DNA from 4 places in the Kitasatospora sp. NPDC096204 genome. Region 3 is predicted to be linked to each of the others. Evidence: riboswitches for the same ligand, from Rfam matches in the RefSeq annotation. Region 3 holds a riboswitch; each other region holds the start of a gene.
What was found. A riboswitch is a leader RNA that binds a small molecule or an ion and turns the genes downstream of it on or off. The one in region 3 is predicted to bind cyclic di-AMP.
Positions count from the first base shown of each region.

Region 1: linked by a shared signal. The riboswitch ahead of ACIQ87_RS12605 (NlpC/P60 family protein) and the one ahead of ACIQ87_RS24285 (transglycosylase family protein) in region 3 are both predicted to bind cyclic di-AMP.
Region 2: linked by a shared signal. The riboswitch ahead of ACIQ87_RS29885 (peptidoglycan DD-metalloendopeptidase family protein) and the one ahead of ACIQ87_RS24285 (transglycosylase family protein) in region 3 are both predicted to bind cyclic di-AMP.
Region 4: linked by a shared signal. The riboswitch ahead of ACIQ87_RS36550 (M23 family metallopeptidase) and the one ahead of ACIQ87_RS24285 (transglycosylase family protein) in region 3 are both predicted to bind cyclic di-AMP.

Region 1 covers NZ_JBIWFT010000009.1:165,663-173,071, forward strand. The annotation lists gene ACIQ87_RS12590 (glycosyltransferase 87 family protein) at 1-92, shown strand, start outside; gene ACIQ87_RS12595 (hypothetical protein) at 105-1,136, opposite strand; gene ACIQ87_RS12600 (NlpC/P60 family protein) at 1,316-2,362, opposite strand; gene ACIQ87_RS12605 (NlpC/P60 family protein) at 2,589-3,704, opposite strand; cyclic di-AMP (ydaO/yuaA leader) riboswitch at 3,715-3,868, opposite strand; gene ACIQ87_RS12610 (NlpC/P60 family protein) at 4,206-5,243, opposite strand; gene ACIQ87_RS12615 (NYN domain-containing protein) at 5,445-6,758, opposite strand; gene ACIQ87_RS12620 (hypothetical protein) at 7,012-7,275, opposite strand.
Region 2 covers NZ_JBIWFT010000033.1:73,114-80,522, forward strand. The annotation lists gene ACIQ87_RS29870 (RidA family protein) at 1-210, shown strand, start outside; gene ACIQ87_RS29875 (DUF2470 domain-containing protein) at 382-1,107, shown strand; gene ACIQ87_RS29880 (APC family permease) at 1,120-2,667, opposite strand; gene ACIQ87_RS29885 (peptidoglycan DD-metalloendopeptidase family protein) at 3,028-4,035, opposite strand; cyclic di-AMP (ydaO/yuaA leader) riboswitch at 4,038-4,175, opposite strand; gene ACIQ87_RS29890 (MFS transporter) at 4,529-6,070, shown strand; gene purB (adenylosuccinate lyase) at 6,078-7,409, opposite strand, start outside.
Region 3 covers NZ_JBIWFT010000022.1:139,678-147,086, reverse strand. The annotation lists partial or broken gene ACIQ87_RS24300 (DUF501 domain-containing protein) at 1-129, opposite strand, end outside; gene ACIQ87_RS24295 (septum formation initiator family protein) at 101-622, opposite strand; gene eno (phosphopyruvate hydratase) at 771-2,057, opposite strand; gene ACIQ87_RS24285 (transglycosylase family protein) at 2,366-3,259, opposite strand; cyclic di-AMP (ydaO/yuaA leader) riboswitch at 3,265-3,431, opposite strand; gene ACIQ87_RS24280 (cytochrome P450) at 3,652-5,001, opposite strand; gene ACIQ87_RS24275 (SDR family NAD(P)-dependent oxidoreductase) at 5,323-5,745, shown strand; gene ACIQ87_RS24270 (MazG family protein) at 5,750-6,778, opposite strand.
Region 4 covers NZ_JBIWFT010000053.1:22,888-30,296, forward strand. The annotation lists gene ACIQ87_RS36535 (sensor domain-containing protein) at 1-61, opposite strand, end outside; gene ACIQ87_RS36540 (GNAT family N-acetyltransferase) at 175-762, opposite strand; gene ACIQ87_RS36545 (hypothetical protein) at 805-1,680, shown strand; gene ACIQ87_RS36550 (M23 family metallopeptidase) at 1,741-2,589, opposite strand; cyclic di-AMP (ydaO/yuaA leader) riboswitch at 2,602-2,760, opposite strand; gene ACIQ87_RS36555 (YiaA/YiaB family inner membrane protein) at 2,956-3,246, shown strand; gene ACIQ87_RS36560 (alpha/beta fold hydrolase) at 3,336-4,217, shown strand; gene ACIQ87_RS36565 (TetR/AcrR family transcriptional regulator) at 4,377-4,943, shown strand; gene ACIQ87_RS36570 (sensor histidine kinase) at 5,254-6,516, shown strand; gene ACIQ87_RS36575 (roadblock/LC7 domain-containing protein) at 6,500-6,913, shown strand; gene ACIQ87_RS36580 (DUF742 domain-containing protein) at 6,910-7,257, shown strand; gene ACIQ87_RS36585 (GTP-binding protein) at 7,235-7,409, shown strand, end outside.

The DNA.
Region 1 (7,409 bases), on a different contig from region 3:
CCGGCTACCCGGTGCGCCCCGGCATCGCCTACGAGCAGGACCTGCTGGACGGCATCGACCACCCGGGCGCCCCCGCCCGGCAGCACCGCTGAGCCGGGCGCCCGTCAGCCCTTCAGCGCCGCCACCCGCTCCAGCCAGAGCCGGGTGAACTCCGCCAGCCCGACGCCCAGCTCGCGGCGCATCAGCCGGTCCGTCCGGCGCTCCCGGTCCTCGCCCTGCCCGTCGGCCGCGCCGACGGCCCGGTAGAAGGCGACCAGCCGCTGCGGCCCGTGGGTTCGGGCGATCAGCTCGCAGGCCAGCCAGGACTGCTCGTAGGCCTGGGCGATGCCGTCCGCCCCGGCGGCGAAGTCCCGGTCGACGGGCAGCGCGGCGGGCTGTTTCCCGGCGGCGACGTCCCTGGCCAGCTCGGGGGCGATCTGCTGCGGGCCGCGGCCCGAGTCGCGGTAGGCCGTCCAGTCGGCGACGCCCTCGGAGAGCCACAGCGGGGTCCAGGCCCGGGTGTCGGCCCTGGTGGCGACGTGGGTGGCCTCGTGGGTGATCACCACCTGGCGACCGAAGTCGCTGAGCCGCCCGTACGCCTCCGGGTTGACCAGCACCCGGTCCGCCGGGGTGTGCCAGGGCGCGCCGGGGGCGGCCACGGTGACCGCCGCCATGCCCGTCCAGCCGTCCGGGTCGCCCTCCAGCAGCCGGGCGAACTGCTCCTCGGTGGCGGGCCGCTCCAGCAGCAGCCGCTGCGGCCAGGCGCCGCCCCACACCTCGGTGACGGCGGGCACCGCCCGGTCCGCCACCGCGACCAGCTCGGCCGGGTCGGGGCCGGCGGCCGGCCCGAGCACCAGGCAGTACTCGCCCGGCGCCGACCGCGGCGGCCCGAAGTCCCAGGGCGCGGGCGGTCCGCCCGCACCCTCCTCGCGCTCCACCCGCCAGCCGTCCCCGGCCGGGACCAACTCGATCCGGCGCGGGTACACCACCGGGTACTCGTCGTACCCGGCGATCCGCACCGTCAGGTCGGCGGCCGCGGTCAGCCGTTCCGGCCCGCCGGAGGCGGCGAGCACCAGGTTGCGGTACGCCGCCTCGGCCACCGGCAGCCCGGCCCACGGCGGGGCCGACCGGGCCCGCTCCGCCAGTGCGGCGGCCACCTCGCCGCGCCGGTCCGCCGGGCGCGCCGCGGGCGGCGCCGCCGGGGCGGCCGGGGGCAGTGACAGCTGGGCCAGCCCGCCGGCCGCGAGCAGCAGCGCGCCCCGCCGGGACAGCGCACGGCGGGGACGGGGTATCTCGGCGGGGTCCGCGGGGTCGCCGGAACCGGGCGTCGGGGCGTTCAGAGCCGGACCACCCCGGAGACCGGCATGGCGGTGACGCTCTCGTAGCGGACCTTGGCGCCCGGGCGGGGGGCGTGCACGATCACGCCGCCGCCGGCGTACATGCCGACGTGGTGCATGTCCCGGTAGAAGATCACCAGGTCTCCCGGTCGCGCTTCGGACAGGCTGATCCGCTGCCCGGCGTACGCCTGGGCCTGCGAGGTGCGCGGCAGGGTCACTCCGGCCTGCCGCCAGCTGTAGTACATCAGACCGGAGCAGTCGAAGGCGTGCGGTCCGGTGGCCCCGTAGACGTACGGGGAGCCGATCATCCGCACCGCGGCGGCCAGCGCGGCCGCCCCGCGCTCGGAGGCGGGCGGGGCGGTGCCGAGGTCCAGCCGGTCGGTGCCCCGGGTGGCGCGCTGCTCGGCCTCCCGGGCGTCCTGGGCCGTCATCCGGGCCCGCTCGGCGGCACCCAGGCCGTTCAGCAGCTTCTGCGCCCTGGCGAGCCGCTGCTGGATCTGCTGCTTGGTGTCGGCGAGCGTGCGGCGGGTCTGGTCCAGCTCGGCGAGCTTGCCGGCCGCCTCGGAGCGGCGCTGGTCGAGCCGGCGCTGGCGGGTGACCAGCTCGTGCAGGGTCTCCTGCTGGCGCGCGGCGGCCTGGCCCAGGGTGCGGGCGCGGACCAGGTAGCCCTCCGGGTCGGGCGAGAGGAACAGCTGGGCGGTCTGGGCCAACCCGCCGCCGCGGTACTCGGCCCCGGCCACCGTCGCCAGGTCACCGCGCAGCTCGTTGAGCTGGTCCTGGGCGACGGCGATCTCGCCCTGGAGGATCGTGGTCTCGCCCTGGAGCCGCCGCTGGGCCTCCTGCGCCGCGTTCGCCTTCTCCGAGGCCTGCTCGGCCTCGTCGTACAGCTGCTCGACCTGCGTCCTGACGTCCTGACGGTCGCCCGGGTCCGGGCTGTCCGGCGCGGCCTGGGCGCGGCCTCCGGCGGCCACGCCCAGCGCGGTGGCGGCGGCCGCGGTCAGCACCAGCGCCCGGGTGAGCAGTTGGGAACGACGGTGCACGGGCATGGCGGCAGCGGCTCCAATCCTGCGGCGCGGCCCCGCCGCCGCACCGGGACGGGCGGCCGTAGAGCGGGAGTCCGGTGGCAGACGTTAGCGAGTCCGGGCAAGCGAGTCCAAACCCCTCCCAACCCGAATATTCGACCCCTAATCGGACATCAGCTCGACCCGCCGGAAAAGCCGCAGGCCCGGCCTTCCCTGGGGAAGGCCGGGCCCGGAGGCGTCCGAGCGGGGATCAGACCCGCACGATGCCCGTCAGCGGCATGTTGGTGACGGCCTCGTAGCGCACCGACGCACCCGGCTTGGGGGCGTGCAGCACCTGGCCGTTGCCGGCGTAGATGCCGACGTGGTGGGCGTCGCTGTAGAAGATCAGCAGGTCGCCGGGCTGGGCCTTGGAGAGGTCCGTACCGAGCCGGGTGCCGGCCCCCGCCTGCGCCTGCGAGGTGCGCGGCAGCGACACGCCCGCCTGGTTGAACGCCCAGACCATCAGACCGGAGCAGTCGAAGGAGCCCGGGCCGGTGGCGCCCCAGACGTACGGGCTGCCGACCTTGGACGCGGCGTACGAGAGGGCGGCGGCACCGCGCGAGCTGCCCGCGGCCACGTTCACCGGAGCGGTGGTGGTGGGGGCCGCCAGGTTGCCGCGGCTGTTGTCGCGCGAGGCGCGGTCGGCCTGCTGCTGCTGCGCCTGGGCGGCGTCGGCCTTGGCCCTGGCGTCGGCCGCGGCCTTCTCCTCGGCCTGGCGCAGCGCCTGACGGTCCTGCTCGGTCAGGGTGTTGAGCAGGTCCTGGGCCGCCTTCAGCTTGCCCTGGACCTCGTCCTTGGAGGCCTTCAGCTGCTGGGTGGTCGACTCCAGCTCGGCGAGCTTGCCCTGGGCCTCGTTGCGGTCCTGGTCGAGCTTGCGCTGCTGCTCCTGGAGTTCCTTCAGCTGCCCCTTCTGGGTGCTGCCGGCCTGGTTCAGCGTGCCGGCCTGGCTGAGGAAGGTGTCCGGGCTGGAGGAGAACATCAGCTGGACGGTCGGGGATATGCCCCCGTTGCGGTACTGCTCGCCGGCGATCTCGGCGAGGCCGCCCTGGAGCTCGGTGACCTGGGCCTGCTGACGGGCCACCTGGTCCTGCAGGCCGGAGACCTGCTTCTCCAGCTCCTGCTGCTTGGCCTGGGCGGCGTTGTAGTTCTCGGTCGCGACCTCGGCCTGCTCGTTGAGCTGGTCGACCTGCCCCTTGACCTGTTCCTTGGTCGGCTGCGGGTCCGCGTGGGCACCCTGCGCGGAGAGGACGACGGCCGCCGCGGCGACACCCGTCAGGATCGAGACGCGAGCGCGACCGGCGGGCTTGGGACGACGATGGGACGCCACGAAGGCGGACTCCTTCTTCCTACGTCCGCCTACCGGGTGAGCTGACGGGTTCGGGCCGGAAGCATGCCCTACGACGCCTCACGGCCGTTTCACCGGCCGACCTGGCGCCGATTCACCCCGGAGGAACATGGTTCCCCGGCTCCGCTCCGCAGCGCCCCCGAACACTGGGCTCCCCTGTCGGGCAGTCGCTTCGACCTGCCCCGCTGCCTCGCGAACTCGGCGGTAACCACCGCCGACACCCTGGCTGGGCGATCGACAGTGCGGTGGTTCGGAGCATGACCCTAGTAACTGAACCGTGATCCGTTCAAATCCTTGTCAGAAAAAAGACAGAAGATTACCCAAGTTCTTTTGTGAAAATGACCGATGGTGACCACTGGCACACAGAAGGCTGATCGGTTCTCAGCATGTGGTCACGAAAGGGCGGGAAAGCCGAACGCCACCCCCACGGGGAGGGTGGCGCTTTTCACAGGCCCCCGAGGAGCCCGCGGGCGTGTCGGGCCGTCAGACCCGGCGGATGGTGTTGATCGGCATCGCGTCGGCCTTCATCACCTTCACCACGTCACCGGTGTGCGGCGCGTGGACCACCATGCCGTTGCCGATGTACATCCCGACGTGGTGCATGTCGGAGCCGTAGATCACCAGGTCTCCCGGCTGGGCCTGGTCCAGCGAGGGCACCCGGGTGCCGTAGTGGCCCTGCTCCTGCGAGGTGCGCGGCAGCGAGACGCCCGCCTGCCCGTACGACCAGACCATCAGGCCCGAGCAGTCGAAGGTGGTCGAGCCGGTGGCGCCCCACACGTACGGCGAGCCCTGCTTGCTCATCGCCTTGGCCATCGCCACGGCCGCGTAGCCGCTGGCCGGCGGCAGGCTGCCGAGGTCGACCCGCTCGCTGCCGCGCGAGGCGCGGTCGTCCTGCGCCTGCTGGGCCTTCAGCGCGGCGCGGTCGGCGGCGCTGAGCGAGTTCAGCAGGTCCTGGGCGGTCTTCAGCTTGGTGTTGACGTCCGCCTTGGCCTGGTTGAGGTCCTTGGTGGTGGTGTCCAGCGAGGCCAGCACGGCGGCCGCCTCGGCCTTCTCCTGGTCCAGCCGGCGCTGCTGCTCCAGCAGCCCCTTGAGCGCCTCGGCCTGGCTAGTGCTGGCCTGCTGGACGGTCGAGGCCTTCTCCAGGTAGCCGGACGGGTCGGAGGAGAGCATCAGCTGGACGGACGGGTCGATGCCGCCGGAGCGGTACTGATCCCCCGCCACCTCGGCCAGGCCGCCCTGGAGCTGGGTCATCTGCTCCTGGCTGCGGGCCACCTGGTCCTGCAGCTGGTCGGCCTGCTTGCGCAGCTGGTCGGCCCGCTCCTTGGCGCCGTTGTACTTCTCCGCCGCCTGCTCCTGCTCCTCCTGGAGCTGGTCGATCTGCGCCTTGACGTCCGCCTTGTTCGGCTGCGGCGCGGCGTGCGCGGCCACCTGGGCGGAGAGGGCGACCGCGGTCGCAGCGGCAGCGGTGAGCACGGAGATCCGTGCGCGGCTCGGCTGCTTGGGACGGCGGTGGGAGGCCAAGGGACCGGCTCCTTCTTCCATCGGACTCACCTGATGGGATGAGATTCCCGAAAATAGGTTTGACGCCAGACCTTAGTGAAGATCTATCCGTTGTGCCACTCCCCCGATGGCATGAACTCGGCCACCCCACGCTGACTCCACGGCCCCCTCACCATGCCCCGACACCGCCCCTGACCAGGAATCACACGGAATCGGCCGAGGTCAGGGCCGGGCCAGCCGGTTCAGCAGCAGCACCGACGCCACGGGGCGCGCGCCCGCCTTCCGCACGCCCTCCGCGACCTCCCGGTCGGTGGACACCACCACCACCGGACGGCCCTGCGGCTCGGCCCGCACCAGACGGCGGATCAGCTCGTCGGCCGTCTCCCCGGTCCGGCTGAACCGCACCCGGACCCCGCGCGGTGGCGCCATGATCACCGGGACGTCCAGGTCCTGCCCGTCGAACACACAGGTGACCTCCGCCTGGGTGCGCTGGGCCAGCATCGCCAGCCCGCCCAGCAGCCGGATCCGCTGCTGCTCCAGCGGCAGCGCCGGATAGCCGGTCTTGGTCACGTTGTAGCCGTCCACCACCAGGTGCACCTGGGGGATCGCCAGCAGCTGGTCCAGCAGCGCCGGATCGTCCTCGGCCAGCCCGCGCCGGGCCACGTCGTGCGGCGAGGCCGCCCCCGGCACCACCGCCTCCACCAGGTCCGCCGGGCGGATCTGGGAGACCGGCAGCGCCAGCTCCCGCTGCAGCCCCTGCGCAGACTGCAGCACGGTGTCCAGCAGCAGCCGCAGCCGCATGTCCTCGACGCCGCGCCCCTCGCGGGCCGACCGGCGGCCCTGCTCGGCCGCGGTCTCCAGTTCGGAGAGCCGGTGCCGGAGCCTGCGCGCCTCGGTCTCGGCGGCGCCGCGCTCGGCCGCGGCCTGCGCCTTCAGGGCCTCCAGCTCACCGCTCACCCGGCGGGTCTCGGCCTGCGCCCGGCGGGTGTCGCTCTCCAGCGACCGCACCTTCTTGCGCAGCGACTCGGCCTCCTTGCGGACACCGTCGGACTCGGCGCGCTGCCGGTCCAGGTCCGCCCGGGCGGCGGCCCGCACCTCGGCCAGCTCGGCCTGCAGCTTCTCCACCAGCCGGGCCGCCTCCGCGGCCGCGTCCTCGGCACCGGCCCGCTCGGCCTCCTCGCCGGCCTCGGCCACCAGCCGGCTCCAGCCCACCGAACGCACCAGGTAGGCGGCGGCCGCGACGTCCATCGGATCGGCGGCGCTCGGGACGGTGCCGGACTCCAGCGCCCTCACCAGGTCCGGCTGCCCGAGGCGCAGCCGCTCAGCTATCCGCACCCGGAAGGCCGGCTCCGCCTCCAGCGCCGCCGCCAACGCCGTGGCCGCGTACTTGGCCCGCCGCGCCGGCGTGAACTTGACGTACTGGCGCAGGCTCTGCGGGAGCTCGGCCGGCGGCAGCCCGCCGAGCGCGTCCGAGGCCAGCCCGACCACGCGCCGACGCACCCCCTCGGGCAGCGGACGGTCGAGCTTCTCGACCACGCGCTCCGCCGCGGGCCCGGAGGAGTCGTCCGCCGTCCCGGCCGCCTCGGCCTGGGCCTCGGCCGCAGCGGGCTGAAGCCCCTGGGCTTCGCCGGGCTCCTTCGCTGCGTCCACCACGTCCTCGGCTCCGATCCTGGTCCAGCGGGGCACGGCCGCGGCCGCCCCTGTCGTCACGCTCCGTGCGTCTTGTTCTGTATTGTCCCGTGCGGCGCGGGCGGGTGCTCCGCGCACCCGCCCGCCGCGGCGGCGGGGGTCAGCCCTGCTCGGTGGGGGCCTGCTCCCCTTCGGCACCCGGGCGGGCCACCAGCTCGACCTGGTCCACCGCGTTGCACCAGCGGCAGCGCACCGACTCGATCGTCTCGCTGAGCACCTCGGTCTCCTCGACCTTGGACTCGCCGGCCAGGTCGAAGTGCAGGAACTCGGTCACCCGCGCGGTGCGGGTCACGTCGAAGCGGGTGAGGTTGCCGCACAGGGTGCAGCGCCAGCGCGTCTCGGCGGTCAGGGCGGGGACGGTCATCGGGGGTCCTCTCGGGTGGTCCCTGCGTGGGCTAGGCGCTCCCCCCGGAGCCCCGGCATCGGCGGCGGGAGGCGGGAATGCCCGCCCCAAGCCTATTGCCTGGGGCAACCACCGCGGCCACCGGTCGTCCGAAC
Region 2 (7,409 bases), on a different contig from region 3:
GCCGGCGGCGCCACCATCGAGGACGTGGTGATGTTCCGCGTCTACCTCACCAAGCGCGCCGACTTCCCGCTGATGAACGAGGTCTACGCCGAGTTCATCGACGAGAACATCAAGCCCGGCGGCGTGAAGCCGTGCCGCACCACCGTCTTCGTCGAGCTTCCGCAGGAGCCGATGCTGGTCGAGATCGACGCCCAGGCCGTGGTCGGCTGACCGCCCCCGCCCGCCGAAGGGCCCGGACGCCTTCCGCGCGTCCGAGCCCTTCGGCCTGTCCGGCCGCCCGCCACACCCTCGACCGCCCGCCCGCCGCACCCCGACCGCCCGCTTGCCACACCCCCCGCCGCACATTAGGTTAGGCTCACCTAACTAACTGGAGGTCCGTCCATGAGCCTGCCCACCGGCGACACCGAGGCCCCCGAGCCCACCACCGCCGAACGGATCCACAGCCTGCTCAGCACGACCTCCTCACTCGCCGTCCGAGCCCTCGGCGAGCACCACCACCTGGACACCCCGGTCTCCGTCCACGGCTCCCGGCTGCGGCTGCGCACCGCCCTGGACGACCCGCTCACCACGGCCGTCGCCGGCGCCGGCGCCGGCGACGGCCTCGCCGTCGTCCTCGACGTCACCGACGTCTCCCCCGTCGCCGTCCGCGACCGGGTCCGCGCCCGCCTGACCCTGGCCGGCCGGCTGCACCTGGCCCACCTCGCCGACGACGGCCTCAGCGTGCACCTGCGGGTGGACGTCGCCCACGCCGTCCTCGCCACCCCGTACGGCACCGGCGCGGTCACCGCCGCCGACCTCGCCCTCGCCGCCCCCGACCCGATGGCCCGGCACGAGGCCGCGATGCTCACCCACTTCGCCGACGACCACGCCGAGGCGCTCGACATCCTCACCCGGCTGCTCGACCCGGCCGTGCTGGTCCACAGCCCGGAGGTCCGCCCGCTCGCCCTGGACCGCCACGGCCTGGTGCTGCGCCTGGACCACCCGCACGGCCACCGCGACGTCCGCCTGGTCTTCCCCGAACCCGCCCGGGACACCGAGGAGTTCGGCCACCGGATGCACGAGCTGCTGGCCGCCGCCCAGTACGGCCTGCCGGTCCACCGGCACTGACCCCCCGTCCCGTCACCGCTCGACCGCGTCCTCCAGCACCACCCGACCGATCCGCACGTACAGCTCGGGCCGCCACCGGCGCACCGCGAGCGCCAGCGCCACCCCGCCCGCGAACACCCCGATCACCAGGTACGGGATCAGCCGGAACAGCAGCGTGTGCGCCGCCGCCCCGGCCGCGGCGTCCTTGTTGAGCACCAGCAGCACCACCACCCCGGCCATCGCCGCCCCGCCCACCAGCGGCGCGACCAGCGTCCGGAACCAGTGGGCGGTCTCCGGGTGCCGCCCCCGCACGTGGAAGTACCCGACCACGGCGAAGGAGCAGAGCGTCTGCACGACCAGGATCGCCATCGTCCCGAGCAGCGCCAGCAGCGTGTACAGGTGCGCGTACGGGTCCATCCCGGCCGCCAGGAACCCCGCCACCAGCCCCACCGCGATCACCGACTGCACCACCGAGGCGACGTGCGGCGAGCCGTGCCGCGGATGGGTGCGGCCGAGCCCCCGGTGCAGCAGCCCCTCCCGCCCGATCGCGTACAGGTAGCGGGCCGCGCACTGGTGGAAGGCCATCGCGCAGGCGAACGAGCCGGTGACGACCAGCCATTGGAACACCTTCACCGCCCAGGCCCCCAGCTGTGCGCCGAGGGGATCGAAGAACAGGCTGTTGCCGTCCTTGCCCGGCACCGCGCCGTTCGCCACCGCGATCGCCCGCTCGACCCCGTTGCCGGACACGATCATCCAGGACACGAAGACGTAGAGCAGTCCGACCCCGATCACCGACACCAGCGTCGCCCGCGGCACCACACGCTTCGGGTCCCGGGACTCCTCCCCGTACATCGCGGTGGACTCGAACCCCACCCAGGACCAGAACGCGAAGAACAGGCCGAGCCCCGCCGCGGCCGCCGAACTCCCCACCCCCTTCAGTGCGTTCAGCGGGTTCACGGCCGCGAGCACGATCCCGTCCGGGCCTCCGCCGGAGAACAGCACCGCGAACGAGACCGCACTCAGCACCCCGATCTCCAGCACCAGCGCGACCCCGAGCACCTTGGCCGTCAGGTGCAGGTCGAACCAGGCCATCACCCCGATCACCGCCGCACCGGACAGCGCGTACCAGCCCCAGCCCAGCTCCACCCCGAGCTGCGAACGGACCAGCCCACGCAGCGAGTACGCGAAGAAGCCGAGGGCCGAGGCCTCGGTGACGACGTACGCGAGCACCGCCAGCAGGCCCGAGGCCATCCCGACCACCCGGCCCAGCCCGTGCGAGACGTAGCCGTAGAACGCGCCGGCCGCGGTGATGTGCCGGGCCATCGCCACGTAGCCGACCGAGAACACCGTCAGCACCACGGTCGCCACGATGTACGCGGCGGGCGCGCCGACGCCGTTGCCCTGCCCGACGATGATCGGCAGGTTGCCGGTCATCGCGGTGATCGGGGCGGCGGTGGCGAGCGCCATGAACACCACGCCGACCAGACCGACCGAATCGGCCTTCAGCCGGTCGACCCCGTCCTCCCCGGGCCGCTCCCGGCCGGCCGCCCTCCCCGCCACGCCCCCGCTCCGGACCGCCATCCGCCCTCCTCGCCTCCGGACCCGCCCGCCCGGCCGGACCGACCGGGCGCTGACCGTCCGCCAGCATGACGCTCCGCGGCCATCCGGGATTTCCCCGAAGCCCTCCGCTGCACCGGAGTTGACGCCGCGTTCGAGCCATCCGAACGGACCCGGGAACAGCCGGGCGGCGCGGAAACGGCAGTGGCCGGCCCGGCCGTACGAGGAGTCCTCGTACGGCCGGGCCGGCCTGGGCGTGTCCCGCGCCCATGTCCGCCGTGCGGCGATCACCCGGTCGAGCGGTCACCCGACATGACCATCCCGGAGGATCGTTTCGCCCCGCAGCGGCGGTGGTTCCGGAAACCCTCGGAGCTCAGCCGTGGGTCAGAGCGCGACGCCGTGCGCGCGCAGGTAGGCGACCGGGTTGATGTCCGAGCCGTACTCCGAGCCGTTGCGGATCTCGAAGTGCAGGTGCGGGCCGGTCACGTTGCCGGTGGCACCGGAGAGGCCGATCTGCTGGCCGACGGTGACGGTCTGACCGATCCGCACACCGATCGAGGAGAGGTGCGCGTACTCGGCGAAGTGGCCGTCGGCGAGCCTGATCTCGACCTCGTTGCCGTAGGCGCCGCCGTTGCCGGCCTTGACCACGACACCGTTGGCGATGGCGCGCAGCGGGGTGCCGGTGGAGGCGACGAAGTCCTGGCCGGTGTGGTGGCCGGAGGCCCACATCGAGCCGGCCACGCCGTAGGCGGTGCCAAGCCTCGGGCCGGCCAGCGGGGCGACGAAGCCGGAGGTGGCGGCGGCGACCGGAGTGGCGGTCACGGCCTTGGCCGGGGTGGCGACCTGCAGCTGGGTCTGCAGCTGCGCGGACGGCTTGGCGGCCTCGGTCCGCACCTGGACCTGGTCCTGCGCCTTGGCGGCCTGGGTCGCGGGAGCGGCCGGCTCGGCCGGGGCGGCGGGCTTCGCCGGAGCGGAGCCGGCCGACGGCGCGACGGCGTGGCCCGGCAGCGTGAGCTGCTGGCCCGGGAAGATCAGGTTCGGGTCGGCACCGACGACCGAGCGGTTCTGCTCGTACAGCGCGTGCCAGCCGCCCTCGACGTTCTTGACGTCGGCGATCCCGGACAGGGTGTCACCGCTGACGACGCGGTAGCTCTCCTGCGCGGCCTGGGTGGCCGGAGCGGCGGCCGGAATGGCGGCCGGAATGGCGGCCGGAGCGGCCGACTCGGCGGAGGCGGAGGCGGCGGCCTGCGAGACCGGGGCGGCCGGAGTGGTGTGGGCCTGGGCGCTCATCGCGGTGACGAGCGGGAGGGCGAAGGAGACACCGGTGACGGCGGTGGCGATGCCGATGCGGGCGGCGCGGGGCAGGGTGATACGACGAGCCTGAGCAGGCATGGAAGTTTCCTCTCCGACGCCTGCGAGGTGAGCTGTCGGGTTCGGGCTGGAGTTGCCCGGCCGCATGCGCGGCTTCACCCCTAGCCGGTCCTGGACGCCCGCGCCCTGAGGCGCGAACTCCGGTCCGGCGACTTACCTGTGGGTCCCCCGCTCCTGCCGTACAGAGTTCGTTTCGAACCACCGGGCAGCGGCAGGACTCGGCGTTCCACCCGGCGGATCCGTCCGGACTGGCCGGGCGGTCGCTGAACTAAAACCCATCCGTTCGGGTGAAGCAATGTCGATCTTTGAAAGCGCAACCATCCCCCCTCCCCCGGTGACCCTCCGCAGGCCCGGGCCCACGATCCGTACACAATCCATTCACCCCCCGCCACTGATCCACGACCCTGCGCCGAGATCCGCGACGCTGCGCAGCCGCCCGCTCACACCCCGCCCACCGTCAACACACCCACCGGTGACCCTTGTCACGTGCGCCCCGGCGGCGCAGGATTCGCCCGTGGCCACCTCAGAGGCCGGCACCCTGCGCCTGGGCACCGCGCAGGGCCGCTGGGTACTACTGGCGACGGTGCTCGGCTCCAGCATGGCGATGCTCGACGGCACCGTGGTGAACGTCGCCCTGCCCCGGATCGGCGCCGACCTCGGCGCCTCCCTCGCGTCCCTGCAATGGACCCTGAACGCCTATCTGCTCACCCTGGCCGGCCTGATCCTGCTCGGCGGCGCGCTGGGCGACCGCTACGGGCGGCGCAAGGTCTTCCTGATCGGCGTGGTCTGGTTCGCCATCGCCTCCGCGGCCTGCGCCGCCGCACCGAACATCCACGTGCTGATCGCCGCCCGCGCCGTCCAGGGCATCGGCGGGGCGCTGCTCACCCCGGGCTCGCTCGCCATGCTCCAGGCCGTCTTCCACCCTGACGACCGCTCGGCGGCGGTCGGCCTCTGGTCCGGCCTGGGCGGGGTGTCGGCCGCGGTCGGCCCGTTCCTCGGCGGCTGGCTGGTGGACGGCCCCGGCTGGCGCTGGATCTTCCTGCTGAACCTGCCGCTCGCCGCCGCCGTGATCGCCGTCGCCACCCGGTCGGTGCCGGAGAGCCGGGACAAGGACGCCTCCGGCCGCTTCGACGTGCTCGGCGCCGTGCTCGCCGCCCTCGCCCTCGGCGCGATCACCTACGCGCTGACCGCGGCCGGCGAGGGCCTGTCCCCCACCGTCTGGGTCAGCGGGGTGTTGGGAGTGGTGCTCGGCGTCGCCTTCGTGGCCGTCGAGCGCCGCGCGCCCGAACCGATGCTGCCGCTCGGCCTCTTCTCCTCCCGGCTGTTCACCGCGGTGAACCTGGTCACCCTGTGCGTGTACGCGGCGTTCAGCGGCGTCTTCTTCCTGCTGGTGGTACAGCTCCAGATCGTGTCCGGGTTCTCGCCGCTGGCCTCGGGCTTCGCCCTGGTGCCGATCACCGTGCTGATGCTGCTGCTGTCCGCCCGCGCCGGACGCCTCGGCAAGCGGATCGGCCCGCGCATCCCGCTCACCGTCGGCCCGATGCTGTGCGCCGCCGGGGTGCTGCTGATGCTGCGCATCGGCCCGGACTCCTCGTACTGGGTGGACGTGCTGCCCGCCGTCACGGTGATGGGCTGCGGCATGACGCTGCTGGTCGCACCGCTGACGGCGACCGTGCTGGCCGCCGTCGAAGTCCGCCACGCGGGCATCGCCAGCGGGGTCAACAACGCCGCCGCCCGCGCGGCCGGCCTGCTCGCGGTGGCCGCCCTGCCGGCGCTGGCCGGACTGAGCGGCGACGCCTACCGGGTGCCCTCCTCGGTCGATGCCGCCTTCCACACCGCCATGCTGATCTGCGCCGGCCTGCTGGTCGCCGGCGGGCTGATCGCCTCCGCGACCGTACGGGGCAACGTGCTCGCCCCCGACGAGCAGTCGGTGGCCGAGCCGAACTGCGACTGGCCGTGCGGGCCCACCGCCCCGCCGCTCGACCCCGGCCACGTCACCGTGACGCGCGAGGGCCCCGCCACCGGTCCGGCGGCGGGGCCCTCACCCAAGGGCTGACGCTACGTCAGAGGATGTCGCCAGGCGCGTACTTGGCGGCCTCCGGGTAGGCGGCCGCGACGGCCTCCACCTGGCGGACGACCTCGGCGACCTGGGCACCGGCCGCGCCGGTGAAGGACAGCCTGTCGGCCAGCAGCGCGTCCAGGGCGGCCCGGTCCAGCGGGATCCGCTCGTCGGCGGCCAGCCGGTCCAGCAGCTCGTTCTCCCGGGCGCCGGCACGCATCGCCAGCGCGGAGGCGACGGCGTGCTCCTTGATGACCTCGTGCCCGGTCTCCCGGCCGACGCCGGCGCGCACCGCGCCCATCAGCACCTTGGTGGTGGCGAGGAACGGCAGGTAGCGGTCCAGCTCGGCCTCGATCACGGCGGGGAAGGCGCCGAACTCGTCGAGGACGGTCAGGAAGGTCTCCAGCAGACCGTCGAAGGCGAAGAACGCGTCCGGCAGCGCGACCCGGCGCACCACCGAGCAGGAGACGTCGCCCTCGTTCCACTGGTCGCCGGCCAGCTCGCCGGTCATCGAGGCGTAGCCACGCAGGATGACGGCCAGGCCGTTGACGCGCTCGCAGGAGCGGGTGTTCATCTTGTGGGGCATCGCGGAGGAGCCGACCTGGCCCTCCTTGAAGCCCTCCGTCACCAGCTCGTGGCCGGCCATCAGACGGATGGTCTTGGCCAGGCTGGACGGCGCGGCGGCCAGCTGGACGAGGGCGGTGAGCACCTCGAAGTCCAGCGAGCGCGGGTAGACCTGGCCGACGCTGGTCAGCACGTTGTCGAAGCCGAGGTGCCCGGCGACCCGGCGCTCCAGCTCGGCGAGCTTCTCGGTGTCCCCACCGAGGAGGTCCAGCATGTCCTGGGCGGTGCCGACCGGGCCCTTGATCCCGCGCAGCGGGTAACGGGCGATCAGCTCCTCCAGGCGGCGGAAGGCGACCAGCAGCTCGTCGGTGATCGAGGCGAACCGCTTGCCCAGGGTGGTGGCCTGCGCGGCCACGTTGTGCGAGCGGCCGGCCATGACCAGCTCGGAGTGCTGGGCGGACAGCTTGGCCAGGCGCACCAGCACGGCCACCGTGCGGTCCCGCACGTGCTCCAGGGACTGGCGGATCTGGAGCTGCTCGACGTTCTCGGTCAGGTCCCGGGACGTCATGCCCTTGTGGATCTGCTCGTGCCCGGCGAGTTCGCTGAACTCCTCGATGCGGGCCTTCACGTCGTGGCGGGTGATCCGCTCACGGGCGGCGATCGAGCCGAGGTCGACCTGGTCGATCACCCGCTCGTAGTCGGCGACGGCCGTCGCCGGCACCTCGACGCCGAGGTCCTGCTGGGCCTTCAGGACGGCCAGCCACAGGTGGCG
Region 3 (7,409 bases):
GCAGGGGCAGCGGTGCGCCACGCCGCGCAGGCCGCGCGGGACCCGGCCGAGCTGGGCGGCGATGGCCGCGACGTCGGCGTCGGAGACGGTGGGGTGGTTCTCAGTGGTCATGGGGGGAGGTGTCTCCAACGGGGGACGGTGGGAGGGGAAGGGGGGTGGCGGGGACCGCCGCGGCGGTGTCGGCGGCGTCCACCGAGTCCCAGATGCTGGCGTACCAGGGTTTGGCGGCCATCGCCTGGCCGGTGGCGCTTCCGGGGGCCGCGTTCCGGGCGGAGGCCGCACCGGCCGCGGACGAGGAGGGCTGGGCGGAGCCCTGGCCGGCCGGGTCCACCGCGATGTACGGGGTCTCCCCCGGCACCGCGTAGTGCAGCCGGGCGCGGGCCTGCGCCTTGACGTACTCCGGGTCCTGCCAGCGGGCCCGCTCCCGGCGCAGCTGCTCGACCTGCTGGCGCGCGTGGTCGGCCTTCGCCCGCTGGGCGGAGATCTCGGCGCGCTGGGAGATGAACTGCCGCGTCGGGTAGGCGAGGATCGCCACCAGGGAGCAGAGCACCAGGACGAGGACGGTCGCCCGGCTCGTGAACCGGGGCCGGGCCGCCAAGCCCGGGATCCTCCAGCCAGCCATCTCCCGTATCCCCTCCTGGTCGCGACGGTGCCCCGCCGTCCACCCTACGGGGTGAACGGCGGGGCACCGGTCAGGCGTGCGCTACCGGGAGCACTCGGCCCCCGGGCCCGGGGCGCTCAGCCCCGGACTCGCCGTACTGATCCGCTGGTCACTCGGCGGAGCGGAAGCGCGGGAAGGCGCCGCGGCCGGCGTACTCGGCGGCGTCGTCGAGGATCTCCTCGATGCGCAGCAGCTGGTTGTACTTGGCGACGCGCTCGGAGCGGGCCGGGGCGCCGGTCTTGATCTGGCCGCAGTTGGTGGCGACGGCCAGGTCGGCGATGGTGACGTCCTCGGTCTCGCCGGAGCGGTGCGACATCATGCAGCGGTAGCCGTTGCGCTGGGCCAGCTCGACGGCGTCCAGGGTCTCGGTCAGCGAGCCGATCTGGTTCACCTTCACCAGCAGCGCGTTGGCGGTGCCGGTCTCGATGCCGCGGGCCAGGCGGGCCGGGTTGGTGACGAACAGGTCGTCGCCGACCAGCTGGACCTTGTCGCCCAGCTTCTCGGTCATGGCCTTCCAGCCGTCCCAGTCCGACTCGTCCAGCGGGTCCTCGATGGAGACCAGCGGGTAGGCGGCGACCAGCTCGGCGTAGTACTCGATGAGCTCGGCGGCGGTGAGCTCCTTGCCCTCGAAGTGGTAGGCGCCGTCCTCGTAGAACTCGGAGGAGGCGACGTCCAGGGCCAGCGCGACGTCACGGCCGGGCACGTAGCCGGCCTTCTTGATGGCCTCGACGATGAGGTCCAGGGCCTCGCGGTTGGAGTCCAGGTTCGGGGCGAAGCCGCCCTCGTCGCCCAGACCGGTGGACAGGCCGCGCTCCTTCAGCACGCCCTTGAGCGTGTGGTAGACCTCGACGCCCCAGCGGACGGCCTCGGAGAAGGACTCCGCACCGATCGGGGCGATCATGAACTCCTGGATGTCGACGTTGGAGTCGGCGTGCGACCCACCGTTGAGGATGTTCATCATCGGGACCGGCAGGACGTGCGCGTTCGGGCCGCCCAGGTAGCGGAACAGCGGCAGGTCGCTGGCCTCGGAGGCGGCGTGCGCGACGGCCAGCGAGACGCCCAGGATGGCGTTGGCGCCGAGCGAGGACTTGTCCGGGGTGGCGTCCAGGTCCAGCATGGCCTGGTCGATCAGGCGCTGCTCGGTGGCGTCGTAGCCGACCAGCTCCGGGCCGATCTGCTCGATGACGGCCAGGACGGCCTTCTCGACGCCCTTGCCGAAGTAGCGGTTCTTGTCGCCGTCGCGCAGCTCCAGCGCCTCGAAGGCGCCGGTGGAGGCACCCGACGGGACAGCGGCACGACCCGTGCTGCCGTCGTCGAGGCCGACCTCGACCTCGACCGTGGGGTTGCCGCGCGAATCGAGGATCTCACGGGCTACGACGACATCGATGGACGGCACGAGGCATCTCCTTGCGGAAGCAGGGTCCGGTCTGACGGTGGGTGCTGTCAGCAGGACGATTGCGGAGTCGTTACGACCAGAGCCTAACCGCCCGGGCTCCCGGGGCCACCTCCACCTCGGTTCCGTCTCAGCGTGTGGCCCCACTACCCACCGGTAGTTCACCTGCTTGTCCCAGCTTGTCCCACCGGCGCGGGCGAATGCGGACGAAGGGGACCGGTAGGACCGGTCCCCTTCGGACGGCGGGGCGGAGCGGCACCGACGCCGGGTCACGGCGGGGGCGGTGACCGGGGTGACGGCGGTGCGGGGGCTCAGCCGAGGTGCAGCACCTGGCCGGGCATTATCAGGTTCGGGTCGCCGCCGACGGTGGCGTGGTTCTGCTCGTACAGCGCGTTCCAGCCGCCGGACACGCCCTGGGCGGCGGCGATGGTCGACAAGGTGTCCCCGGCGCGGACGGTGTAGTCGTGGCCGGCGGCCTGCGGGGCCTGCTGGGCGGCGCGCGGGGCGTACTGCGGCTGGGCGGCGGCCTGGCCGGCGTACTGCTGGTAGACGCTCTGGTGGCTGGTCCAGTACCAGGCGCCGTTGTTCTGGTACCAGAACACCTTGGCGTCGGCGTCCCAGCCGGCCTTGCCGGAGAAGCCCGGGGTCTGCGGCTGCGCCTGCTGCTGCGGGGCGGCCTGCTGGACCGGCTGCGCGGCGGGCTTCTGCACCGGCTTCTGGGCGGCGGGCTGCTGCGCGGCCGGCTTGGCGGCGGGCTTCGGGGTCTGCTGCTTGGGGGCGGACTGCGGCTTGGCGTCCGAGGAGGTGTCGACCACGGCCGCGGCGCCACCCTTGGTCAGACCCGCCTTCTGGGAGCAGACCGGCCAGGCGCCCGGCCCCTGCGAGGCCAGCACCTTCTCGGCGACCGAGATCTGCTGGGCCTTGCTGGCCTGGTTGGCCTGCGACGCGTAGGCGGTGCCGCCGTACGCCTTCCAGGTGCTGGAGGTGAACTGGAGGCCGCCGTAGAAGCCGTTGCCGGTGTTGATGCTCCAGTTGCCGCCGCTCTCGCACTGGGCGACGGCGTCCCAGGTGGAGGCCGGGGCGGCGGAGGCGCCGGTGGCGGTGAGGAGCGGCATCGCGAGTCCGACGCCGGCCACACCGGCGACGGCGATGGCCTTCTCGGCCTGGGTGCGACGACGGTGACGGCCAGTTCCAACGAACAGCATGAAGAGGTCCCTCTCCGCACGCCTGCGAGGTGAGCTGTCGGGTTCGGACCGGGAGGTGGCCCGGCCGCCGTACGCGGAAACGATTCCGCTCGGGCGGCTTCACCCCAAGCCGTGGGAGACGGCAACAAACCTGGTTCCCCCGCCCCTGCCCAGGGTCTGGTCGGTTTCCCGGGCGCGGCGGGCAGGATTCGGCGTTCCGCGCACGAGGTCCGCAGCTGCGAACTCCAGGGAGAGTAGACAGATCATCAGGACAATCACAAGCTCATATCGTCGATATCACACGACAATTACGGCCCGTGTTCAATCGCCTACCAACGGCGGTGTTATGTCCGGATTGATGGGTGTTCACACCCCCGTCGGCGGGCGATCGGCGACGTCCCGTCAGCGTGATCTCAGCACGTCGGAGGCGTTCGAGGGGCCTGTGGAGGGGTGTGCGGAGAGGCCTGTGGAGGCGTGTGCGGAGAGCGGCTCTCCGGGCTGAATTCCACCGGTAGTTCGCGCAGCCCACGCATGATCAGGCCACCGCGCCAGCGCAGGTCGTCCGGGCTCTGCGCGAGCCGCAGGTCGGGCAGCCGGGAAAGCAGCGTGGCCAGCGCGGCACGCCCCTCCAGCCGGGCGAGCGGAGCGCCGATGCAGTAGTGGATGCCGTGCCCGAAGCCCAGGTGGGGATTGTCCGTCCGGGACAGGTCCAGGGTGTTCTCGGCGGCGAACCTGGCCGGGTCGCGGTCCGCCGCGGCCAGCACCACCAGCACCGGGTCGCCGACCGGGATGTCCACCCCGCCGATGGTCAGCGGACGGGTCGCGAACCGCCAGGTCGCCAGCTCCACCGGCCCGTCGTAGCGCAGGAGTTCCTCGATCCCGGTCTCCAGCAGCGCGCTCTCCCCGCGCGCCACCGACTCCTGCAGCAGCCAGCGCTGCTCCGGGTTGCGCAGCAGCGCGTAGGTGCCGTTGCCGATCAGGTTCACGGTCGTCTCGAAGCCCGCGAACAGGAGGATGAAGGCCATCGCCGCGGCCTCGTTCTCCGTCAGGTGCTCGCCGTGGTCACTGGCCCGGATCAGACCGGAGATCAGGTCGTCCCCGAGGTCCGCGCGCTTGCGGTGGATCAGCTCCAGCAGGTACGCCCGCATCCGCTTCACCGCCCGCCCCACGCCGCCGCGCCGGCCGCCGCCGTGCCGGATCATCATCCCGGCCCAGTCGCGGAAGTCGTCCTGGTCCTCGGCCGGCACCCCGAGCATGTCGCAGATCGCGTAGATGGGGAGCGGGAAGGCGAACTCGTGGATCAGGTCCGCCGAGCCGCGCTGCGCGAAGCCGTCGATCAGCCGGTCGGTGAGCTGCTGCACCCGCGGCTCGAACTCGGCCACCCGGCGCGGCGTGAACGCCTTCGACACCAGGCGGCGCAGCCGGGTGTGGTCCGGCGGGTCGATGTTCAGCAGGTGGGTCATCAGGTCCGCCTGCCGCTCCCCCGGGATGCCCACCCGGCCGGTGCGGTGCGCCTGCTCGCTGTGGTGCGCCGGGTTCTTCGACAGCCGGCTGTCCGCGAGCGCCTGCCGGGCGTCCGCGTACCTGGTCACCAGCCAGGCCTCCACCCCGCTCGGCAGGGTGGTGCGGTGCACCGGGGCGTGCTCGCGCAGCCAGGCGTAGGCGGGGTACGGGTCGGAGGCGAACTCCCAGGTGAACAGCTGCGGGGCGGGGGTGTCGCAGGACGCGGCGGCGGGCCGGGCGGGGTCGGGCTGAGCTGGCATGGACCGACCGTATCCGGTGCGACGGGCGCACCCGCCCTCCGGCGGGCCGCGCCCGTCGGGCGGCGCTCCGCGGCGGCGTCGTGACCGGGGCATGACCGGGCCACGGCCGGCTCATGGACGGGCCGTAGCCGGGCCGTTGACCGTCCGTGGCGGGGTCGTGGACGGTCCGTGGACAGCTCTTGGCCGACTCTTGGCCGCGGGGCGGGCGTGAGCCTGGTCACCTGAGGGGTAATCCCTGTCGCGGAGGGTCAGGACGTGCCTACGATCCTCCGCAGTACGCGTGGGCGCCGGTGCGGTGTCGTCCACAGGGAGGAGCAGGCCATGCGGGTCAGCGGGTCAGTCGTCGTCATCGCGGTCCTCGACGGCGGGTCGGGCGCGGGCCTCGCCCGCCGGTTCTCCGCGGCCGGCGCCGCCGGAATGCTGATCGCCGACCAGTACGTCGGCGTCGCCGAGGACCTCGCCACCGAACTCGACCGGCCGGGCTGCCCCGTCGTCGGCGTCTGCGGCGACATCCGCCGCCCCAGCGACGTCGCCGCCCTCGTGGACACCGCCGAGAAGCACCTCGGGCCGATCGACCTGTTCGCCGTCGCCGGCCCGGGCGGCGAGCGGATCATCTCGCTGGCCGACCTGCCCGACCACCTCGACCTGGAGCGGCTCGCCGAACTCGTCCTCCTCGTCGGCGAGGCCATCGGCGAACTCGTCCCGCCGCAGCGGCGCCCGGAGCACACCGCCACGGCGGCCTGAGCGCCTACTCCCCGTCCGGCTCGAGACCCTCGGCCGCGCGCACCCCGTCCCGGTAACCGCGCGCGGCCGACCGCAGCGCCGCGTCCACGTCCACCCCGGCGTCGTGGGCCCGCTGCACCACCGCGAGCAGCAGTCGGCCCGCCGAGTCGGCGGTCAGCTCGGCGGGCAGCTCGTACGGCTCGTCCGGCATCCCGGTGAACCCGGACCGGCGCACCCGGGACACCAGCTTCGCCGCGTACGCCAGCGCGGGCAGCCCGGCCGGCACGCCGTCCAGCACCGACTCGCGGTCCGCCTTCTCGGCCGCCTTCAGCTGCTCCCAGTTCGCCTCCGCCTCGGTGGCACCCTCGACCTCGACGTTCCCGAACACGTGCGGATGCCGGTACATCAGCTTCTCGACGATGTCCCCGGCCACGTCGTCGACGGTGAACGGGTCGGTCGGGTGCTCCTCGGCGATCCGGGAGTGGAAGAACACCTGGAACAGGACGTCGCCCAGCTCCTCGCGCAGCGTCTGCCGCTCCCCGTCCTCGATCGCCTCGACCAGCTCGTACGCCTCCTCGACCAGGTACTTCACCAGGGTCTCGTGCGTCTGCTCGGCGTCCCAGGGGCAACCGCCCGGGGAGCGCAGCCGGTCCATCACCGTCACCAGGTCCAGCAGCCGCGACCCCGGCAGGTCGTACGAACCGGGCAGCACCTCGATCTCGGGCACCTCACCGGCCCGCTCCACCGCGAGCCGCGCCAGCGCGTCGGTCAGCCCCGGATCCCCGTCCGGGCTGCCCAGCCACACCGTCGGCCCGCCCCCGGCCGGCTGCCCGGTCAGCAGCCGCGCCAACGCGGGCGCCGACCCGGCCGGCACGACCTCCACGCCCACCCCGGCCTGCCGCACCGCCGCCACCTGCGGATGCCCCTCGTCCCCCACCAACACCCGCCCCGCCGACCGCAACGCCTCCCACGCCGGCCACGCCAGCAGCCCGGGAGCCACCCGGTGGGTGGTGGTCAGGAGGATCAACTTCGCGCCCGGAACATTCGTCGTCACACCCCGAACCTACCTCCGCCCCCGGGCACGCCCCCACCAGCGCAGAACGTCGAACCCGCCGACTTCCCACGCCCTCGGTCTCGCCGGCCAGTCCCGCCGCGACACGGGAAGTCGGCCCAGCCGGCTTCCCACTCCGGCCCCCACCCCACCCCGGGCCGACACCTCGACCAAGCCCGCACCCGCACACGAAGCCGAGCCCGCCGACTTCCCCTCCCAGACGCCGCCCTGCTTCTCCGCAAGCCACCAGCACGAAAAGTCGGCCCGGTCGACTTCCTGATCCGAGATGGCGGCGCCCTCCGTCGGGAGTGGAGAGCGGCCGTGGCATGCGCGTTCGGCGACCGGGCTGGCGGGTGGCAGCGCCTGGGACACGTGGAGGCCCAAGGGGGCTGGAGCTGTTCATGGCGATCAGAAGAGGCGCAGGGCCAACGCCCGGAGCCGGCGCGGTGCGCCCGTGCCGAAGGCTCCGAACCGGCACAGCGGCAGCCTCCGTGGCACACACACGTCGTACCAGCCGGGAGGGGCACCGGGGCAACGTCCCGGGACGGGCGCGGGGCGCCCGTGCCGAGGGCGCCCGAACCAGCACGGCAGCAGCGGCAGCCGCCGCGGCACACACAGGGCGTGACAGCCGGAA
Region 4 (7,409 bases), on a different contig from region 3:
CGTCACCGTAACCGCCCGGGACATCCCGACCCCGGTCCTCCATGCTGCGGCTGCTGCTCATGCTCCCGGCCCCCGGCCCCTCGTACTGTCGGTCGTTCGTCCCGCTGACGAGGTCCAGTCTGGCGGACGGGCCGGCCGGCGGGGATCCGGAGGCCTGGCGGATCCGGGGTGGGGTTAACCCCCCTCCGCCCGGACGGCCGGGCCCGGCCACTCGTCGGCGAGCAGCGAGTAGAGGTACGAGTCGGACCAGACGCCGTCCTCGAACACGTCGTGCCGCAGCCGCCCCTCCAGCCGGAAGCCCAGCCCGGTGAGCACCTTGACGGAGGCCGTGTTGGCCACGGCGACCCGGGCGGCCAGCCGGTGCAGGTCCAGCGGGCCGAAGGCGAGGTCGCAGAGCAGGCCGACGGTCTCGCCCGCGTAGCCGCGGCCCCAGCACCCGCGGGCCAGCACGCACCCGAGCCAGGCGGCACGGTGCCCTTCGAGGGTGAGCGAGGCCTGCCCGATCGGCGTCGCGTCGTCCGGCTCCTCGGCGTCGGCGAGCCTGGTGACGGCGAGCCGGTAGGTGTCCCGCTCCTCGGCCATCGCCTCCTCCAGGTAGAGCTCGACCTGGTCGGCGCAGTCCTCCCGGTCGCTCGGCCCGAAGGGCAGGTACCGGGTGACCTCCGGGTCGCCGAGCAGCGCGTGCAGCGCGTCCACGTCGCCCTCGGTGTGGTGGTACTCGCGGACGGCCAGTCGCGGGCCGGTGAGTCGTACGGGGACCATGGCTGCCGACCCTATCCCCGCCCGGCGGCTACCGTTCGGACTATGAACGACGAAGACCTGCGGCTCGCCCCGCGCACCAAGGCCGCCGACCTGCTCGCCTGGGCGGCCGAGCAGGGCCGCGCGCCGGTGGCCGAGGGGCCGCTGCGCGCGGTGCTGGCGCTGCTGGAGCTGGGCGAGGGCAGGATGCACGACGGCTGGCCCGAACTGACCTCCGACGCGGTGGAGCACCTGCTCCACGAGCGGCTCCACCTGTACGTCCAACCCGCGCCCGAGGAGGACCCGCTCGCCTACGGCGACGCCGTCCGGCTGCTGGTCGACCACCAGCGGGCGGCCCGCCGGCTGAACGCCAAGCGCCAGGAGCGGCTGCACGAGGAGGCCGAGTGGCAGGGAGAGGTCGCGACCGGGCTGCTGCGCCGCGCCGACCTGGTGACCTGGCCCCGGCTGTACGCGCTGCTGCTGCACGCGCACGGGGCGGACGTCACGGACCCGGAGGCGGTGCGGGAGTGGCTGGCCGGCTTCGGGGAGTTCGCCGAGGAGGAGCGGCTGGCGGCGTTCGAGGCGCTGGCGTCGGCCGGCTGGCTGGACGAGCCGGACGAGCGGGGCTGGGGCCCGGCCCGGGTGCTGTCGGTGGGCATGGCCACGGACGGCGCGCGTCGGCTGCTGGAGCAGGGCCTGATGCGGCGCAGCTACCGCAACCTGGCGCGGCTGACCGCGCTGGGCCGGCCGATGCCGGACGAGCTGGCCGGGGACTTCGGGAGGTTCGAGGAGGCGGCGGTGGACGCGGCGCTCGACCTGTTCGGCGCCTGGACGGTGCCGGGGCTGCCGCGGCTGCTGGTGACGGAGTTCCCGGAGCTGGCGCCGGAGCCGGGCCCGGAGGAGATCGACGCGTACCTGGCGCAGCTGCCCGTCGAGGAGTGAGACGCGGCGCGGGAGGCCCCCGGCCCGGGGGCCTCCCGCGGGTGCGTCGGTGCGCGTGCGTCAGGGGTTGAGGCCGCGCTGCTGGAGCCAGGGCTCCGGGTCGACCGGGGCGCCGCCGCCGGGGCGGACCTCCATGTGCAGGTGGGGGCCGGTGACGTTGCCGGTCGCGCCGACCTTGCCGATCTGCTGGCCGGAGGCGACCTTGCCGGAGCCCTTGGTGATCGAGGAGAGGTGGCAGTACCAGATCTCGGTGCCGTCGGGCAGGGTCTCGACGATCCGGTAGCCGTACGAGCCGGCCCAGCCGGCCGAGGTGATGGTGCCCTGGCCGAGCGCGTAGACGGGGGTGCCGGTGTCGGCGGCGAAGTCCAGGCCGGTGTGCAGGTTGGCCCAGTAGCGGGCGCTCTGGCCGTAGTGGGCGGAGAGCCGGTAGTCGTTCACCGGGAGGGTGAGGGCGGCGGCCTTGGCCCGCTCGGCCTCCTCGGCGGCGCGCTTGGCCTCGGCCTCCTTGGCGGCGGCCTTGGCCTCCGCCTCCTGGGCGGCCTGCACCCGGGCGGTCTCCTCGGCGGCGGTGCGCTGGCTGTCGGCCTGGTGCTGGATGCGGGCGGCGAGCGCGAGGCCGGGGTCGGCGGCGAGGGCGACCGGGGTCTCGTCCGGGACCTCGACGGCGGGGGCGGCGGCCGGGGTCGCCGAGGCGAAGCCGGTGGCGCCCAGCGTGGCGGCGACGGCGGTGACGCCGAGCAGCGGGGAGGCCCCGCGGGTCTGACGCGGCATCCGGTGGCGGTTGGTGTCGGCCTCCGCGGCGAATGCCTCCGGGCCGAAGGCCTCGGGGCCGTCCGTGCCGGGGTGGTCGAGGAGCTGGGTACCGGCTGCGGGGCCGGCCGGGTGTGCCGGGGTGTGCGTCGACGCCACGGAGGCGCGCTCCTTTCCTTCCTTCGCGCCTACCGGGTTAGCTGACGGGTTCGGAGCAGGAAGGTCTCCTACGGCCGGGCCGGAGCCCCGCCGATTCACCCCAAGGAACGTGGTTCCCCGGCTCCCTGACCTGCCCGGAGGCGGGTCTGCGGGATTAGGCGACGGCGCACGGTGCCGTCTGGGTACGGCGTTGACGACCGCGCTGCGTTATCAAACGTTAATCCTAGGAGGCTCTGATTCCAAGCCATCCGTTTCGGGCCGCCCGATGGCAGGTGAACGGACGTCAACGAACGGCCCCTCACGCACGGCCCCATCTGAGTACCCCTACTCATGTGCGGCCCGGCCGGACGGCCGCATCCTGACGCCATGAGCGCACCGATGCAGACCCGCACCACGGCCGCGTACCACATCCAGGCCGTCCTCTCCTTCGCCCTGTCGGGCATCGCCCTCGCCGCCGGGATCGCCTACCTGCCGGTCGGCGGGTGGACCAGGGCCTTCCTGGGGATCGGGCTCCTCTACACCGTCACCTCCGCGTTCACGCTGGCGAAAGTGGTCCGGGACCGGCAGGAGTCCAACGAGATGGTCACCCGGGTGGACCAGGCCCGGCTGGAGAAGCTGCTCAGCGAGCACGACCCGTTCAAGGTGGAAGGGGCCTGACCACACCCGCCCGACCGCACCCGCCCGACCGCACCCCCTTCCCCCGGCCCGCAGACCGCTTGACGGCTAAGGCTATTAGCCTTAGCTTTATGGCTATCGGCAGTACCGCCGATGCCCCGCACCGGCGGCCCGAGGAGGACCCCGTGAACGGCACCATCACCCCGAGCACCCAGTACCTGACCGTCCCCGGCGGCCGGATCGCCTTCGACGACACCCGGCAGGGCAACGGCACCCCCGTCGTCCTGCTCCCGGGCATGCTCGACAGCCGGGCCGCGTACCGGCACCTGCGCCCGCTGCTGGTCGCCGCCGGCCACCGGGTCGTCACCATGGACCTGCGGGGCTTCGGCGAATCCTCGATCGGCTGGGACGACTACGGCCCGGCCGCCATCGCCGGCGACGTCCTCGCCCTGCTGGACCACCTCGGCATCGAGCGCGCCGTCCTCGCCGGCAACTCCTACACCGGGGCGACGGTCGTGAAGGCCGCCGGGGACGCGCCCGAGCGGGTCGCCGGGATCGTCCTGATCGACGCCTTCGTCGAGAGCCCGCCGCCGAACGCCCTGATGCGCGGCGTCATGGCCCTCATGGGCACCGCCCTCGTCCACTGGCCGGCCTCCTGGGGCTTCTACCTGCGCCGGATGGCCTTCCCCGGCGCCAAGCCCGCCGACTTCGACGCGTACGTGGGCGGGCTGGTCGCCGCGCTGCGCACCCCGGGACGGAAGACCGCCACCCGCGGCTACGTCCACGGCGACTCGGCGCCGGTCGGCTGGACGGCCGCGGTGCGGTGCCCGGCACTGGTGGTCATGGGCGGCAAGGACCCCGACTTCCCGAAGCCGGAGCTCGTCGCCGACCGGCAGGCCGCCGCGCTCGGCGCGCGGAAGGCGATGATCGAGGGGTCCGGGCACTACCCGATGGCCGACAACCCGGCGGCCACCGCGGACGCCCTGCTGCCGTTCCTCGCCGAGCTCGGCTGAGCGGCGCCCCCGGCCCCACCCGGCCCCGTCCGGCCCCGTCCGGCCCCGCCCGGCCCCGCCCGACCCCGCCCGACCCCGCCCGACCCACCGACGTCACCGGCACCCGCCCGACAGCGCCCGACGTCACCCGACTTCGACCCGTACGGAGAGCCCGAGCCCATGCCCCGCGTAGGACTGACCCCCGACCAGGTCGTCGACCACGCCCTCGCCCTCATCGACGAGCAGGGCGCCGAGGCCCTCACCCTGGCCTCCGTCGCCGCCCGGGCCGGGGTCGCCACCCCCTCGCTGTACAAGCACGTCAGCGGCGGCCTCGCCGAACTGCGGCGGCTGATCGCCGTCCGGGTCACCGGGGAGCTGGCCGACCGGCTGGCCGAGGCGGCCGTCGGACGCAGCGGGGACGACGCCGTCGCCGCCGTGCTGCGCGCCTACCACGCGTACGCCACCGAGCACCCGCACCGCTACAACGCCCTCCCCCAGGCCCCGCAGCCCGACGACGACCTGGCCCGCGCGGCCGCCCGGCTCGTCGGCGTGATCGTCGCCGTCCTGCGGGAGTACGGCCTCGACGGCTCCGAGGCGATCCACGCCGCCCGCACCGTCCGCTCCCTCGCCCACGGCTTCGCCTCGCTCACCACCGCCGGCGCCTTCCAGCTCGCCGAGGACCTCACCACCACCCACGACCGCCTCATCGCCACCCTCACCACCGGGCTGCGCGCCTGGCCCGCGTAGCGGAACGGCGCCGGAGCGGAACGGCACCGGAGCGGACCGGCGCCGGTGTTCCCGCACCCGGCCGCTCCCCTTCCGAACACCGTGCGCACAGACCCCACACACCGTGGAACGCGATCCGGCCACCCGGCTCGATTCCGACGCCGTCCGCCGGTGCCGGTCAGGCAGGTCGGGCCGCTCGTCAGGCGGTGGGGTCGGGGTCGAACGAGTGCCGATTGCCGCCGAATTGACTCGATATTGACGAGATCCGGTCACTTGGCGAGATCCGTTCACACCTTCGTAGGATCATCACCCTAGAATTCGCCGCGTGACGATGACTCAGTGGTCCGTAACGGCAACCGGCGTGCTCGCCGTCCTCGCCCTCGTGGCCGCCGCGCGGTACCGCGCCGTGTCCGTCACCCAACGCGGCCGCGCCGACCGGCTGCACGGCGAACTCACCGCCGTCCAGGAACAGCTGGCCACCGAACTCTCCCGCCGCGGCGCCGACCTCGCCGCCGTCCAGCAGGAGCATGAGCACACCGCCTCCACCCAGCGGGCCTTCCTCAGCGTCGCCCGCCGGATCCTGGTGATGGCCCACGACCAGCAGGCACTGCTGGACGAGATGGAGCGCACCCACGACGACCCGGCACTGCTGGAGGGCCTGCTCAAGGCCGACCACGCGGCCGCCCAACAGGCCCGGCTGGCCCAGACCCTGGCCGTGCTGTGCGGCGCGCGGGCCGGCCGGCACTGGCCGGAACCGGTCTCCCTGGAGGACGTCGTCCGCGGCGCCCAGTCGCGCATCCTGCCGTTCCAGCGCGTGGTGGTGCGCAGCCGGATCGAGACCGCGGTGGTCGGCGCCGCCGCCGAGGCGCTGATCCACGCGATCGCCGAGCTGCTGGACAACGCCACCCGCTACTCCCCGCCCAGCACCCAGGTGTTCGTCACCCTGATGCCGGTGCACAACGGCGCCGTCATCGAGATCGACGACGGCGGCGTCGGCATGCCGGAACAGGCCGTCGCCAAGGCCGCCGCCGCACTGGCCGGCGGCAGCACCCTGGAGGTCTCCCGGCTCGGCGAGGTGCCCCAACTGGGCCTCGCCGCGGTCGGCCGGCTCGCCGAGCAGTACGGCTTCCGAGTCACGCTCAGCTCGGCACCCTCGCCGTACGGCGGCGTGCGCGTCGTCCTGCTGCTCCCGAACGCGCTGCTCACCGAGCCGCTGCCGCCCACCGTCCCCGGCCTCGGGCCGGACGACCGCGCGTTCAACCCCGGCCCCCCGCCGGCCTCTCCCGCCGGCCACCCCCTGGTGGAGACCCCACCGCCCGGCCGGCACGCCGCCGACGGCACCCCTCCCCCGCTGCCCCGCCGGAGCCACCGACGCGACCGCAACAGCCGCCCGGCCCAGCACGCCGCTCCCCCTCCGCCGCCCGCGCCGCCCTACCGCTCGGCCCGGGACGCGCAGGCGTTCATGGCGATGTTCCAGGCCGGAACCGCCAGCGGCCGGTCCGCCGCCCGGGCCCAGGCCCAGTTCGACCCCTCCCTGCCCGTTTCCCCCCGACTTCCCCAGCGCTCCGGAGAGTTCCATGACCACCACCCCTGATCTCGGCTGGCTGCTCGCCGACATCATCGCCGTCCCGCAGGTCCAGCACGCCGTCGTCGTCTCCAACGACGGCCTGGAGATCGGCCGCAGCGAGGGCATCGGGCGCGACGACGCCGAACGGCTCGCCGCCGCCTGCTCCGGACTGCAGTCGCTGGCCCGCGGCGTCGCGACGGGCTTCGGCGGACCGGGCAGCGCCACCCGGCAGATCATCATCGAGTACGGCGGCGGCTACCTCTTCGTCGTCGCCGCCGGTGCCGGCGCGCACCTGGCCGTGGTGACCAGCGAGGCGGTCGACGCCGGCCTGGTCGCCTACCAGATGCAGGTCCTGGTCGAACGGATCGGCACCCACCTCACCAGCCCGCCGCGCGTCGACCACGCGGCGGGGGGCCACCGGTGAGCGGGCCGGTCCGGCCGTACGTCATCACCGGCGGCCGCAGCCGCCCCACCCGGGCCGAGCTGGCCGTGGAGAGCCTGGTCAGCGCGTCACCCGAACCACCGGACCTGCCCGAGCACGAGCTGCTGAACCGCGAACACCGGCGCATCCTCGACCTCTGCCACAGCCTGCTGTCCATCGCCGAGGTGGCGGCCCACCTGGGGCTGCCGCTCGGCGTCGTCAAGGTGCTGGTCGGGGACCTGTGGGACCTCGGTGCCGTGCAGGTGCTCCCTCCCGTCCCGCAGGCCGAACGCCTGCCCGCAACCCTCCTGGAAGAGGTGCTCGTTGGCCTCCGCCAACTCCGCTGAAGCCGTCCCCGGGGCCGCCGGGTCCGCCGACGGGCCGCGGTACCTGCCCTCCTCGGTGCAGGGCGCGGTCAAGATCCTGGTCACCGGTCCGTTCGGGGTCGGCAAGACCACCCTGGTCGGTTCGCTGAGCGAGATCACCCCGCTGCGCACCG